Linked DNA regions of Lentimicrobium sp. L6. The protein of the gene in region 1 interacts with the protein of each later gene in a pairwise test. Links are inferred from orthologs where the notes say so. Each region holds a gene or a part of one and is shown in the gene's direction. Other genes may lie near its edges.

Region 1 (8,162 bases):
GTGAAAGGAGCTTGTTCTGCTTCCGATATGAAGGAGAAAATAGTTGAGGTGAAGCCACATACCAACCAAGACTATAAGGTTGGTGATAAAGTGATTATTGCTATTGATCAGAAAGTTGGAACCTGGGCGGTCCTATTTGGATATGTGTTTCCGCTAATTATAGTAGTGGTGGCTTTAATTATTTTTACTAACCTCATTGAAGATGAAGGTCTGGCTGGATTGATTTCTATTGCACTATTAGCTCCCTATTATGCTATTTTGTATTTTACTAGAAAGCGAATGGCGAATAATTTTGAATTTAAACTTTTGAAATAAATGATAGCATTAGAAACACGAATCGCTGCTTTTTCTAAGGTGGGCGCTTTTTTAAGATTATTATTAGATAATAACATGAAGCCACTGAAACTGGAGGAGCTTAAAAAATGGAACGATCAAGTGGGTACCGTCATACAGCTTCAGGATGAGTTATTAGACTATTTTGAGCATGCTCATCATTATAATGGTTGGTTTACTCAAGAGTTTGTGAGGATGGCCTTGCAAGACTGGTCAGAGGCATTAAGAAGAGATAGAATGCAGCGTTGGTTGAAACCCTATCCTTTTAAAAAGGATTACGAGCAAAAAAAAGTAGGGGTAGTCATGGCTGGTAATCTCCCTTTAGTTGGGTTCCATGATTATTTAAGTGTTCTCTTGTCAGGACATCAATTGATAGCCAAATTAAGCTCCGATGATGCCCATTTGCTTCCATTATTAAATCAGATACTTGGAGTGGTTGATCCCGAATTGGCTAGTCAAGCCTACTTTACTAAAGGACAACTTGAAAACTTTGATGCTGTTATTGCGACTGGCTCTAATAATACTGCTCGATATTTTGAATACTATTTTAGTAAGTATCCTCATATCATCAGAAAAAACAGGAATGGAATTGCAGTCCTTGATGGTATGGAAACTGAGCAAGAGCTTTTTGCTTTGTCCAAGGATATTATGAGTTATTTTGGTTTGGGTTGTAGAAGTGTTTCCAAGTTATATGTCCCAATAGGATATGAGCTGCGCTCATTATTTGAGGCTATGGAGTCTTATAAACATTTCGAACATCATAATAAATATTATAATAATTACGAATATAATAAAGCCATATATTTGGTAAATAAGGTTATGCATCGTGATAATGGGTTTCTATTAGTAAAGAAAGACCTTTCACTTGCCTCTCCAATTTCTGTTCTTCATTATGAGGAATATAATTCCTTGTCTGAATTAAAAGAATATCTGGAGCTTAAAAAAGATGAAATTCAATGCATCATTGGACATCAAAATGAGTTTTTTGACTTTGGCCAAGGACAGCATCCAGCGCTTAATGATTATGCAGATGGGGTAGATACTATGGCTTTTTTAGTTGCTTTATAGTTGAAAATACCAATGTTTTCAATAAAAAGAAAAGACTTTGAAATTAATACGTAAAAAAACTTGAAAAATATTTTTATTTTAACTGAAATTATATACTTTTGCACACCGAAAATATTAAGGAGAAAAAAGAAATGAGAAAAGATATCCATCCAAAGGAATACAGATTTGTAGTATTTAAAGATATGTCAAACGGTTATGCATTTTTAACTAAATCTGCTGCCAAAACTAAAGAAACTATTGAGTTCGAAGATGGAAAAGAATATCCATTGATTAAGCTTGATATTTCAAACCAGTCTCACCCATTTTACACTGGTAAGATGAAGTTAGTGGATTCAGCTGGTCGTATCGATAAGTTCAAAAATAAATACAAGAAACACCTTAAGTAATTCTTGTTTTAAGATATTTGATAAAGCCCATTTCTTCGGAGATTGGGCTTTTCATATTTAATGTTTTTTCACAAAATATTCTTTGAAATGCCATAAATAATGCTTATTATTGTATAAACAGAAGTAGAGTTATAAATATTTAATAATCAATATATGAATTATATCCTATTTGACGATTCGTCCAGAAACAATCTTTTGCCTCTAACACTCGTTAGGCCGATTGCTGATATTCGAATAGGTATTTTAACCATCAGAGAGAAATGGGAGAAATATTTGGGAGAAAAAACATCAACCATAACAGAATCTTATTTGGCAAAGAAATTTCCTATTAAAGAAGGAAAACAAAATATACTTATCAATGGTTCAGTATGTCCAACTCCTGAAATGGTAAAGGCAGTTAAAAACCTGAAGATAAATGAGACCTTAAATACTGAAGATTATATTATTGCCATGAATGTAGGCGAAGATATTAGTGGTGAGCCTAATTTTGATGCTGAATACAGTCATGATTTTAATGAAGAGCATATCAAGTTAATGTATACTTATGATGTCTTTTCTAATAATGACAAGGCTATTCGTGATGATTTCATTCTTCTTACAAAAGGGAGGAAATCTGCGAAACTAAGCGATAGTAATAATGTAATTGGGCTGGAGAATATATTTGTAGAAGAAGGTGCCACTGTTGAATTTGCGACTCTAAATGCAAATACAGGGCCAATATATATCGGTAAGGATTCTGAGATCATGGAAAATAGCGTTATTCGTGGTCCTTTTGCATTATGTGAAAATGCAGTTGTGAAAATGGCAGCCAAAATATATGGAGCTACTACTGTTGGTCCCTATTCTAAAGTTGGGGGTGAATTAAATAATACTGTGATTTTTGCTCATAGTAATAAAGCGCATGATGGTTTTCTTGGAAACAGTGTAATCGCAGAATGGTGTAATTTGGGTAGTGATACTAATACCTCTAATCTTAAAAATACATACGAACCTGTAAGATTGTGGAATTACCCTCAGTCAAGCTTTGTGAGTACAGGATTAACTTTCTGTGGTTTAATAATGGGTGACCATTCTAAATGTGGTATCAATACCATGTTTAATACAGGAACTGTGGTTGGAGTGAATTGCAATATTTTTGGCTCTGGATTCCAAAGAAATTATATTCCTTCTTTTAGATGGGGTGGAACAGGAAGACAAAGCAATTATCAAATAGATAAAGCATTTGAAGTTGCGAAAATTGTTTATGGCCGAAGAGGTAAAGAATTTGACCAAATGGAGCAAGATTTATTACAATCGGTATTTGATTTAACTATTGGAAATAAGTCCTATTAAAATTTTGGATCATATAATATTGAAGCCCTTTTTTACAAAAGGGCTTTTTTTTGGTATGTTATTTGAAACACTTATGAATTCAATTAGTGATATTAAATAAATAATTGATATACAATGTTTTACGATGGGGCTGTTTGTGTTTTTTCCATGGTTTAATCAAATGTCTGTCAAATTGTCAATATATGAAAGAAAAAATGACAAATCTATTATACTTGTCCGACTTAATGGACCACGATGCAGAATATATTCCTCTTTTATCTAGCGAAGATGAGGATCTTATGAATAATGAAGATTTACCTGATGCCTTACCCGTTTTGTCTTTAAGAAATACGGTGCTATTTCCAGGTGTGGTCATTCCTATTACAGTAGGCAGAGATAAATCTATAAAGTTGATAAAAGAAGCCTATAATAATGGAAATAAAACCATAGCTGTAGCTTCTCAGAGAGATGTAGCGATAGAGGATCCTGAAATTGGAGATCTTTATAACGTTGGGACTACCGCTCTAATTCTTAAACTGTTGAATATGCCTGATGGTACTACCACAGCAATTATTCAGGGTAAGAGAAGGGTTGAGTTGAAAGAAGTGGTTCAAACAGAACCATACTTGGTTGCTCGAATAAAGAATAGAGCCGAAGTTTTGGCTGAGAAGAATGATAATTTTACAGCATTGCTCGACTCTTTAAAAGAGCTTTCTGTTCAAATTATTAAGCAATCACCCAATTTACCTTCTGATGCAGCCTTCGCTTTGAAGAATATTGAAAGTCCGAACTTCTTAGTGAACTTTATCTGTAGTAATTTGAATGCTGATGTTAACGACAAACAAAAATTGTTAGAGGTAGATTCTATTACTGAAAGAGCACAAGGCGTATTGAAAAATTTGCATAAGGAGTTGCAAATGTTGGAGCTTAAAAATCAAATTCAAAGCAAAGTAAAAAAGGATCTCGATAAACAGCAGCGTGATTATATGCTTAATCAACAATTGAGAACCATTCAAGAAGAATTAGGAGACGTTCCAAGTGAAACTGAAATAGAGGAGCTTAAAAAGAAAGCGAAGAGTAAAAAGTGGAATAAAGAAGTTAAGAAGACATTTGACGAGGAGTTGAAGAAATTAAGAAGGATGAATCCTCAAGCTGCTGAGTTTTCTATACAACTCAATTATCTCGATACACTTGTAAGTCTTCCTTGGGGAGAATATACCGAGGATAATCTAGATCTTAAAAATGCTCAAAAGGTTTTAGATGATGACCATTATGGCTTGGAGAAAGTAAAAGAGAGAATTATTGAGTATCTAGCAGTTATAAAGCTGAAAAAGGATTTGAAATCTCCTATTATATGTCTTTTAGGCCCTCCCGGTGTTGGGAAAACCTCACTAGGTAAGTCAGTTGCTAGAGCTTTAGGTAGAAAGTATATAAGAATGTCCCTGGGTGGTTTACGTGATGAATCTGAATTGCGTGGACATAGAAAAACCTATATCGGAGCTTTGCCAGGTAGAATTATTAAAAATTTAAAGAAAGCTAATTCCTCTAACCCCGTATTTGTTTTAGACGAAATAGATAAGGTGAGTGGGAATAATTATAGTGGCGATCCTCAAGCTGCTTTATTGGAAATATTAGACCCAGAGCAAAATACAGCCTTTCACGATAATTATTTAGAAGTAGATTATGATTTATCTAGAATCATGTTTATTGCAACAGCTAATAATATAAGTACCATTCATCCTGCCTTAAGAGATAGGATGGAAATTATCGATTTAAGCGGTTACTTGAAAGAAGAAAAAATAGAGATTGCCAAGCGTCATTTATTACCTAAACAATTAAGAGAACATGGTGTTAAGAAATCCCAACTTACTTTCTCTAAAGCCATATTGGAGCAGATAGTAGAGGATTATACTCGCGAAGCTGGTGTAAGAACTTTAGATAAAAATCTGGCTAAGATTATTCGTAATAGGGTAAAAGCTATTGTGATGGAGGAGGCCTATAATATAAAGGTGGATAAAGAGGATGTTGTAAATATTATGGGAACACCACGATTTCGTCGAGATAGAGATCTAAATAATGATATTGCTGGCGTAGTGACTGGATTAGCTTGGACAAGCGTTGGGGGAGAAATTCTGTTTATTGAAACCAGCCTCAGTAAAGGAAAAGGAAGTTTTAGCTTAACCGGAAACTTAGGTGATGTGATGAAGGAGTCAGCTACTATAGCTTTCCAATATATTAAATCACATGCAGCTGATTTTGGTATTGATGAGGATGTGTTTACTAAATATAATGTGCATATTCATATTCCGGAAGGAGCTACTCCTAAAGATGGCCCTTCAGCTGGTGTTACTATGTTAACTGCTTTAGTGAGCTTATTTACTCAAAGGAAAGTAAAATCTAAGATTGCTATGACTGGTGAGATTACACTTAGAGGTAAGGTTCTTCCAGTTGGAGGTATAAAAGAGAAAATTCTAGCGGCCAAAAATGCTAAGGTTACTGAGATTTTGCTTTCTAGCGAAAACAAGAAAGATATTGATGAAATCAATGAGAAATATATCAAAGGTTTAAGTTTTAAGTTCTTCGATAGTTTAGTAGATTTGGTTCAATATGCTTTAACAGAAACTAAAGTAGTAAACGCTATTAAGTTTGAAAAATAATCGTTTGAAAAAATGAATTTTAAAAGGAGTTTTCAATCATGAAAGCTCCTTTTTCTTTTGTATCAAAATAGGGGATTCTTAAACTATCACATTCCATTTTCCACTTGTGTACATTCCAATATTTATTGCTCCCATCCATAATAATGGTGTCAAAACTTAATTTATTGCTCAATTGGTGTAGGCTGATTTTAGGATTGTTTCTTAGATATAGATAATTCAAGTGTATTGCATTTTCTGGAATTTGAAGACTTTTATCCAGAATAAAAATAAGCCTCCCATCAAAATTAATACAAGAAGAAGAATAAATGCTATCAAAAGTTAGATATTCGGTATGATCTATTCTTCTATAGAGTTGACTCTCGTATAAATATCTCTCATAATTCTGGCTATTGAATAAAGAAGTATCCATAATCACTTGGCTCTTATTGCTTGTTGACCATTCTACTAAAGACGCCTTTGGAACGTGATAGATAATAAAAAATTCTTTTTCATAATCTTCCATCCTTAAATAGGCATTAGAAACCATTAAAATAATGGCAATAGAAAGGAATACAATCAAAATTTTAGCTTTTTTATACATGAGAGCTAGAATAAGAAAGAGGATAAGAAAATAGACTAATAAGGTATCCCAGAAAGTAAAATATAAGTTCCTACTCACTGCATAAGGCATCTGATTAATAAAACCAATAGAGCTGTTTAGAATAAATAATAGCCAATACAGGATTTTTTGTGAGAGAAGTCCCAGAATAGACTTTAAAAAGGGTAGGGCGTGAATGAAAATGGTTGCGAAACCACTTAGAAGTATGGCGAAACTAAGAGGAATAACAATGAGGTTGGTGAGTATGAAATAGTTTGGGAATTGGTGGAAATAGTAAATGGCGAGTGGAAAAGTTCCTATCTGAGCTGCTATGGATACAGCGATCAAGTCTTTTGTTTTGGTCAGAAATCCATTTTTAAAATAGTATAGTTTGGAAAGAGGGGGCTGAATAAACAATATGGCCAATACTGCTAAATAAGACAATTGAAATCCAATTTGGAAGATTAGAAATGGATCATTAATCAATAGAACCACTGCTGAGGCTGCTAAACTATTATAAGTGCTAGTTTTTCTATTTATTAAACTACCGATTATAATAAATGAAAACATGGTGGTTGATCTGAATACTGAAGGAGAAAGTCCGGTAATTAATGCATAAAGCCAAATGAGAGTAATGATGAGGAGTGAGTTGAGATAGGAACCATATTTTGTTTTTCTTAATGGAGCAAATAATACGTTAAAAATCATAAAAATAATTCCGACATGTAAGCCACTAACACAAAGTATGTGCATAGCGCCTGAACCTGCATACTTTTGTCTTAAATCGGGATCTAAATATTCGTCATAGCCTAATAATAGAGCAGAAGCTACTCCGAATTCAGAATCTCCCAGTTCCATATTTTCAAGAAGCTTTAATAAATGATTTCTAGTATTTAAACTCCATAGTTTAATCAAGTTTGGAGACTGATGATTAGTCGTAATCCAATCTGTTTTAGTTAAAAATACATGATGGTGAATGTTTTGCTTTTTGAGGTAAGAAGTAAAGTCAAACTCATTAGGGTTTCCAAGATTTCTAATGGCTTGTAATTTATCTGCTGCGATGAGTATTTCATCTCCATAATCCATTTTGATAAAATTGACTTTCTCAAAATAAATCAAGATTTTGCCCTGTAACTTAATAGCATTGGTATCATTTTCTTGAAATCCACCAATTACTAGTCCGGTGGCTTTAAATGATTTTCTTTTTTCGGTGAGCGGACTATTTATCCTAATGATTAAATGACTAACACTGTCATGATTGGAATAATGTAGATGATTGTATTTTTCTGTTTTTACTTCTGTGAGCTGATTTCCAATCAATAGAAAAAGTAAGCTTATAACGATTCCTCCAATAATTCTTATGGAGAATTTCCTTAAAGATAATGGTCGGAATGCCCAGAATAGGAGGATGGTAGTTAGAATAAAAAGGCTCCAAAATGGCAATATAATATTGGGATAATAAAAAGCCAAAAGGATGCCAATTATTAAAGGTAGGAGTATTCTTAGAAGAGGATAATCATTCCAAAATTTCATGATGCGCTTAAAATTTTTGGATTATCCGGTGGGTAGATAATCCGTTATTTATAAGTATGGTACTGCTCGGCCTGAAATAGCATCTCTCTTATAATAGGTAATGATAGTTCTGGGTTTACAGTATCAAGTCTTTCTGGATGCCATTGCACAGCTATCATAAATCCTTTGTCTTTTGGATTCCTCCACTCTACAGATTCTATAATACCGTCTCTTGCAATAGAGCTGATTTTTAAGTCATCAGCTAGTTGGTCTATGGCTTGGTGGTGGTTGCTATTTACTTTGCCCTCGCTCTGTGAG
Region 2 (7,963 bases), on another replicon or contig:
GTATTTTTCATTGTTTAATCTTGAGAGTTCGTAATTGATATAACTAAATTCGGCATGCAGATAAGCCATAGGTACAAAGCGAAACCTACTAAAAACACTACCCCCATAATTACTATAACTCTGACGACCATAACCATAATAATCGTAGCTGTTATATTCATACAAACCCGTAACACCAGTTGTAAGCTTAGGAGTGAGTTTATATCCTAACAATGGATTTATTCTAACCGAAGTAACAGAACCAAAACTAAACCCCAAACTACCTCCAATAATCACTTTATTCATTTTAAATGAAGACTTTTCCTTAGGTTTCTCTGCTTTATTTTTAGGCTGAACTTGGTGTTGATTCGCTTGCTCATGCTGAGCAGACTCATCTTTTACAAGAGTATCAGACTGTTGAGCCAGCACTGACAAACCAAAAGTAGCTAGTAAAATAATTATTAATAAGTTCTTCATAATATGTGGAATTAATAGATTTATTTTTCTAATTCTCTTTGTAAGATATCTTCAACCTCTTCAGTACATGAACCACAACCAGACATGGCTCCTGTTATATCCTCTATATCTTGCAGGGTCACTGCATCCTGTTTCTCTATAGCGTGAACGATTTCATGCTCGCTAACGCTCATACAATTGCAAATGATATTGTCTTCCATATTTTTTTAATTTTCGGCAAAGTTAATCATTTAGAATAATTCTAAAAGGATAATCCTTTAGACAAAAACAATTCTAAAACATCACTTACCTTCAAATCTTTACTGGGAATAATGTGCTTTGCTTGCTCATAAAAAGGATTTCTTTTTTTTAATAAAGCATCCACAAAACCGGGAAGTTCTTCATCAACTAACTCTGCAATTAGAGGTCGACCAGCTTTCCCTTGTTTTAAGCGACTGGCCAAAAAAGCACTATCTGCATATAGAAAAAGTGTCTCGCCTAGCTGATTCATTAAACTCATATTATCATGATAACATGCCAAACCACCACCTGTACTAATTACACCATTCTCAAGTTTACCAATCTTTTTTAGATGAGAATGTTCTTGAATACGAAACTCTTCCTCTCCCCATATATCAAACAGTTCGCTAATGGTCTTTCCTTCTTCACTTTCGATGGTTTCATCAATATCAATAAAATCATAATCCAGCTGACGAGCTAGTTTTTTTCCTAAGCTCGTCTTACCGCTCCCCATCATTCCAATTATAAAAATCAACATATAACAAAATTAGGAATTAATCTTTAGTTTAAAAAACCAAAAACAAGCAATTTTACTTTTCAAACCAGATATGATAAAGTATTAATAGCTAGCGGATAAAAGCAATATATTTTGTCTTAAAACACTTGGATTTCAGAAATATTTTGTAAATTTGCAGCCCGAAAGAGATATCAAATATCTATTTCGCTTATAATCAATACATTAAAATAATAATTTAAAATTTAACACGATGTTAAAACAGTACGAAACCGTTTTCATTATGACTCCCGTTTTATCTGAAGAACAGATGAAGGAAGCGGTAAACAAGTATCGTGACTTACTAAAAAGCCTAGGAGCTGATGTAGTACACGAAGAAAAATGGGGCTTGAAAAAGTTAGCCTATCCTATTCAAAAGAAATCAACAGGTTTCTATCACCTTTTCGAATATGTAGTAGAAGGTTCTCAAATTCGCGAATTCGAAATTGCTACAAAGCGCGACGAGAAAATGTTAAGATTCTTAACTGTATCTCTCGACAAACATGCTATTGCATATAATGAGAAGAAAAGAGCTCAGAAAAAAGAAAAGGCAACTGAAGCAGCTAGCTAAATTTTATTAATGGCTAAACGCCCCAAAAACTTTAAAAATGGCACAAAATAGTGAAATAAAATATTTGACCCCAATAGCGGTTGATACAAAGAAGAAAAAATACTGTCGTTTCAAGAAAAGCGGTATTAAGTATATCGATTACAAAGACGCCAACTTCCTTTTGAAATTTGTGAATGAACAAGGAAAAATTCTTCCTCGTCGTTTAACAGGTACTTCAACTAAATATCAAAAGAAAGTAGCTCAAGCAGTGAAAAGAGCTCGTCATTTGGCTTTAATGCCTTACGTAGGTGATTTATTAAAATAAGGAGGCAGTATTATGGATATTATATTAAAGAAAGACGTTACTAACTTGGGTTATACCAACGACATAGTAACTGTTAAATCAGGATACGCAAGAAACTATTTAATTCCTCAGGGATTTGCAATAGCTGCTAATGATAGCAATAGAAAAGTACTTGCCGAGAACTTAAAGCAAAAAGCATATAAAGAAGAGAAAATCAGAACAGTAGCTAGTGATAAAGCTAAGTTAGTGGAAGGTTTAACTGTTAAGATTGGAGCTAAGGCTGCAACAACAGGTAAAATCTTTGGTTCTGTTAATGACATTCAATTGGCTGATGCTATCAAAGAACAGCACAATCAAGAAATCGATCGTAAGATGATTACTATTGAAGGTGATGCTGTTAAAGAAGTTGGAACATACAAAGCCACTGTGAAATTCTATAAGGATATCACAGCTGAAATTAGTTTCGAAGTGATTGCAGAGTAAATCTGTTCAAGTTAAGTTATTCAGACCCGTTTCTATTGAGACGGGTTTTTTTTATAATTTAGTGTTATGGAAATAAGTAAATCTGAGATAAAACTCATCAACGCTATTAAAACAAGTCATGGTAGAAAAAAACATGGCGTATTCTTAGTTGAGGGTCCAAAGATGATTGAGGAGCTTCTGCAATCAAATTTTGACATAAAACTGTTAATTGCTACTGATAATTGGTATCTTGAAAACAATAAAATAGTTAACGAGCCTTTTGCACGAGTGGTGAAGAGTAAAGACTTAGAAAGAGTGAGTCAATTATCTACTGCAAACCAAGTTTTGGCTGTCGTCAACTCTCCTATGAGTAACGAACTACATATACCAAATGACGAGCTGATTCTTGTACTTGATACCATACAAGATCCTGGTAATTTAGGTACAATAATCCGCACGGCAGACTGGTTCGGCATCAATACTATCCTTTGTTCAAAAGAAACAACAGATGCATACAGCCCCAAGGTAGTTCAGTCATCCATGGGTTCTGTATTTAGAAAAAAAATTTACTATACTGAATTAAAAACGGCATTATCATCCAACTCACATCAGCTACCAATTTATGGAAGCCTCCTTCAAGGTGAAAATATCTATGAATTATCTTTGAATAAAAAAGGATTTATCGTTATTGGAAACGAATCAAAAGGAATCTCCAAAGAAATTCAAAAGCTGATTACTCAAGCTATTTATATACCACAAGCCGATAATTCCAAAGCAGAATCACTAAATGCTTCTATTGCAACTGGCATCATTTTATCCATCTTTTCTAAATAAGTTAAAAATAGTATCATTTTCAGCTCAAAAGTAGAAAAGCTTTATCTTTGTAAAAAAATAAATCATGATTCTTAAGTTAATATTAATCACCGTAGTTTTAATGGCTGTTGCCTTTGCTTTAATTGGAATAAAAATGTTTTTCGTTAAAGGAGCTGTATTTACAAAAACCTGTAGTTCAGATTTAGAAACGAGCCAAGGTAAAAAGATGAGCTGTATGTGTGAAAAGGATCCTGATTATGTATGTGAAAATTACGAATCACATCATGGTGCTGGAGCAAAAGCGCATTCTCATTAAAAAAAAAGCATAAAAAAAGCCTACTCGAACTGTAGGCTTAAGACTTATTCACTTCTCGAAACTTATTTCATTTGCTTTGTTAATTCTAAAGCTTGTTCTTTATAATAACTATTTGATTGCGAAATCATGGTAAATATCACATTGGCCTCCTGTTTCTTATTTTGTTTTACCAAGCACAAGCCTTTATACCATTGCGCTTGGTCATAAAACACATTTAAATAATTTGATATGACCTGATCAAACTTAAACTCAGCAACCTCGTACTCTCCTATTTCCATATGTGCCACCCCACTATAATATAAAGCGGTAACACTGGTAGGTAGCTGTTCAAAATAATCTATTGACTCCTCAAATTTATTATCTTCAAACAATACCAAGCCTTGTTCTAAAACACTATTACTATGCGTAGAACCACTACGAGTATTTAAAAACACTTCATCAGTATTATAATATTGATCAAATAATTTATCGGATGCTGAATTCTCATTTAGAAATACATAGCTGCCAAATAAAATGAGGGCAACAGCAGCAACTGATGCCACATAGGACCAGTGTCTTCTTAAACTAATCAACCTTTTATTGGAGTTTTTGCTTTTATGCGATTTACTAACTTTTTCTAATTGCCCCCTGAAAACTAACAATTCTTCATTACCAACATAAGTCATCAACTCTTTAGCCATCGCATATTCCTTTGCGAAATCAGAGTCTGATTCTATTAACCGATTAAAGTCAGTCAGTTCAAACTCCGAAAGTTCATTCAGGACTTTCTTTTGGATTAAATTTGTTTTTGACGCTTTCATAATAATTCTCTTGATTTAGGATCTTTTTTAATCATTTCAATCAGAGTCTCGAGACAGATCTTCTTTCTTTTTCTTATATAAGCATCGCTGGATAAATTTAGTTTATTGGCAATTTCAGCAGCTTTAAATCCGGCCATTACCAATTTGAGTATTTTCATACAAGAGTCAGGAATTAGATCGATATATTTTTGGAATAATTGCTCTTTTATTCCTTCAACCGCCAACCTTTCCTCTTCTTCAAAATCACTAGAAATAAATTCCAAATCTTTTAAATTATCTGCAAGAGGCAATGCATCTTTCGAACCTGTAGAGTAGTACTTAAATAGCGTAATTCTACAAACCGAATAGAAATAAGTAAAGAAAGAACTTTTTAATATTTGAAACTCTTCAGTTTTTAGTTTCTTGTAGATAACTACAAGAGAATCTTGAAAAATATCATAAGCAAGATCTTCATTCCCTCTTTTCGACAAAACCAAGGTTTTAATCGAATCGAAATAACTTTGATAGATAAATTGAAGTATAATATTATTACCACTTTTTATTCCATCTAGGATCTCATTTGTTGTATATTTCTCTTTCTTCACTTATTAATACTATTTTTTGTAAAAACGTACCCCTAAATTATTGATTATTTTTAATCTTTTTTTAAAAACTTTTACAAACGCCTGGATTACTGCATCTTATACAGATCCAAAAATATAGGCAAATGATCACTAAATCCTCCATGATATTTATACCCTATAAAAGTTCGATTCGGTTTTAATCCTAAAAACTTTTCATCTTTTTCTAAAAGATATGGCTCAGCAAAAATGGGATTTTGATGGAGGTTAATTTGTAATTGGTTATTGGACAAAAGTAAGAACTTTGAGACAATAAATTGATCTAAAATTCCCCAATTGGCTTGATATTTATGAGTTCCTTTTGATTTATCATTTACTAAAGGCAACATTACATTCACCATTCTTGAAGAACCCTCAGGGCTACCAGCCTCTAAATGAAGCCTTAAACTTTCATCTTCAGGTTCATCATTAAAATCCCCCATCACAAAAATAGAAGGTGTTAATTCTTCATTAAATATGGAATCTATTTTCACCCTTAAGATATCGGCCACATAATTTCGTTTTGGAGCCGATGCCATTTGACCTCCCCATCTACTAGGCCAGTGATTAACAAAAATATGAATTGTATCTTCATTAAATATTCTAAGCTTAACATAAAGAATATCACGAGTCTTTGTTTGTGGAGAAAAATGAAAATCAATCCGAACGGCTTCATGATAAATCAATTCTGCACGCTTAGGATCGAATAATAAACCAACATCAATACCTCTTCTATCAGGGCTTTCTTCATGAACAATTCTATAATCAAATTTTGAAAACGGAGTCTTGTAAACCAATTGGTTCAATACAAACCGATTTTCTATCTCGCATAAGCCGATAATTGCAGGCGGGTATGGATTTCCAACAGCTACTATTGTTTTATAAATATTACTGAGTTTATCTTGATACTTATACCAAGACCAATGCTTCGCCCCTTCCTCTGTAAACTCTTCATCACTCGTTAAACTATCGTCAAAAGGGTCGAATAGATTCTCAACATTATAAAACATCATTCTTAAACTATCTTGAGGATGCCTATCTAATTCCTCTTGAGAAAATACAAAGCCATTTAAAAAAATAGCCTGGATAAAAAGTATTATCCTTATTATTTGTTTTATATTTGACATAGTTTCTACTAATGTAATACTGCCAATAATAAATCTAAATCGCGGTAATTAAAGCCAAATTTTTTCCCAACCCTATTATTAGTTATAATACCATTAAAGACATAAACACCATTTCTAATTCCTGCATTTCGCTTTAAATACTGGGAAACCCCTCCTGCATCAGCCATTTCTAGTAATAAAGGAGTAAAAAAGTTAGAGAGGGCATTAGAAGCTGTATAGGCCACACGAGAGGCAATATTTGGTACTCCATAATGTGTAACTCCAAACTTTTGATAAACGGGATCTTTGTGACAAGTTGGACGAGAAGTTTCGAAAGCCCCACCTTGGTCTATACTAATATCCATTATGACAGAGCCTTTTCTCATATTCTCTACCATATAGCTTGGAACCATATAATGACTTCCAGTCTCTTTTACACGTAGTGCTCCTATGGCTACATCCGCATCCTTTAAAGCCTTCATTAAAACCTGAGGCTGTATAGTTGATGTAAATATATTCTGCTTTAGATTGTTCTGAATCCTCCGAAGTTTATAAATGGAATTATCAAAAATCTTTACCTGAGCCCCCATTCCAATGGCGGAACGAGCGGCATATTCACTAACAGTTCCTGCACCAATAATAACGATTTCGGCAGGTTTTAAACCAGGAACCCCCCCAAGCATAGTACCATTTCCATAATCTGGATGAGATAAATAATGAGCTGCAATTTGAACTCCAGCACTTCCTACAATTTCGCTCATGGAACGAATGAGAGGATACGCCTTGGTGCTGTCTTTTATTCTCTCAAAGGCAATAGCTGTAGCTTTTTTCTCAATAAAATCGGCAAAATACTCTCTTTTCTGATTAAATAATTGAAGGGATGTAACCAATAATTGATTCTTTCGAATCAGGCTTCTCTCTTTTGGGGATAATGGACTTACTTTTAGAAGAATTTGAGCCTCCATTACCTCTTCTGTTGTTTCTATAATTTCGGCTCCCTGCTCAGAATAATCCACGTTAGAATGGCCTGATTTAAGACCAGCATTGGATTGAACCAGTACTTTATGACCTAGTTCCACCAATAGACCTACTGATTCTGGTGTCAGACAAACTCTATTCTCACCCTCCTCTGTTTCGCTAAGCACGCCAATACTAATATTTGATTTTTGGTGCCCAACTTCTAGCATCTCTTCTTTGGGTAGTAATTGCGATGAAATATTTATCAATCCTTCTTCAGAAACCATATACGATATTTTGAGAGCTATTTTTTTTTAAACTTCCCATTTAATTATTCTATCTCCGGTTAGCTCATCTTCCTTAATTTTCAAATATACGCATTCTTCAGGTAAAAGTTTCTCCACTTTTTCCGGCCACTCCATCAAACATAGATTTCCGCTCTCCAAATAATCGTAAATACCAATATCTAGGGCCTCCTGATAAGTTTCCAAACGATAAAAATCAAAATGAAAAACAATATCCCCTTTTAAGGTATCATATTGATTAATAATAGAAAATGTTGGACTATTAACGATCCCATCTACTTGTAAGAACTCACAAATGGCTTTGATGAATGTGGTTTTTCCCGCTCCCATTTCGCCTTTAAAAGCAACTATCTTATGCTCTCCAAGCGATTTTATTAGGCTTTGAGCTATCTTTGAAAGATCCGAAGGACCTTCAGCTTTGAATTCATATTTTGACATGGGGCAAATTAAATAAAAAAAGCAAAGGGATATCCAGTTTTTGACACAAAAAAAAGGAAATGAATAACTCATTCCCTTTTCTTTA

The links.
Region 2: the proteins of lon (region 1) and rplI interact in binary tests that used the Escherichia coli proteins (3 or more experiments, as listed by UniProt). The link is inferred for Lentimicrobium sp. L6 from one-to-one orthologs.

What each region holds. Positions count from the first base shown.
Region 1 is NZ_JABKCA010000004.1:31,237-39,398, forward strand. What follows is about bases 2,996-6,028. They hold lon (endopeptidase La), read left to right. Parts: upstream 2,996-3,301; coding sequence 3,302-5,755; downstream 5,756-6,028. Other genes in these bases: HNS38_RS01880 (GlmU family protein), read left to right, coding at 2,996-3,119; HNS38_RS01890 (ComEC/Rec2 family competence protein), read right to left, coding at 5,775-6,028. In the rest of the region: HNS38_RS01865 (SoxR reducing system RseC family protein), read left to right, coding at 1-315; HNS38_RS01870 (acyl-CoA reductase), read left to right, coding at 316-1,401; HNS38_RS01875 (type B 50S ribosomal protein L31), read left to right, coding at 1,533-1,787; more of HNS38_RS01880, read left to right, coding at 1,941-2,995; more of HNS38_RS01890, read right to left, coding at 6,029-7,865; HNS38_RS01895 (gamma-glutamyl-gamma-aminobutyrate hydrolase family protein), read right to left, coding at 7,910-8,162.
Region 2 is NZ_JABKCA010000059.1:1,981-9,943, forward strand. Bases 1,007-3,840 are described here. They hold rplI (50S ribosomal protein L9), read left to right. Parts: upstream 1,007-2,115; coding sequence 2,116-2,565; downstream 2,566-3,840. Other genes in these bases: HNS38_RS14480 (shikimate kinase), read right to left, coding at 1,007-1,213; rpsF (30S ribosomal protein S6), read left to right, coding at 1,443-1,799; rpsR (30S ribosomal protein S18), read left to right, coding at 1,837-2,103; HNS38_RS14500 (RNA methyltransferase), read left to right, coding at 2,632-3,378; HNS38_RS14505 (hypothetical protein), read left to right, coding at 3,443-3,673. Also shown: HNS38_RS14470 (hypothetical protein), read right to left, coding at 1-456; HNS38_RS14475 ((2Fe-2S)-binding protein), read right to left, coding at 477-656; more of HNS38_RS14480, read right to left, coding at 698-1,006; more of HNS38_RS14510, read right to left, coding at 3,841-4,473; HNS38_RS14515 (RNA polymerase sigma factor), read right to left, coding at 4,470-5,057; HNS38_RS14520 (endonuclease), read right to left, coding at 5,144-6,199; HNS38_RS14525 (alanine dehydrogenase), read right to left, coding at 6,208-7,422; tRNA (adenosine(37)-N6)-threonylcarbamoyltransferase complex ATPase subunit type 1 TsaE, read right to left, coding at 7,450-7,878.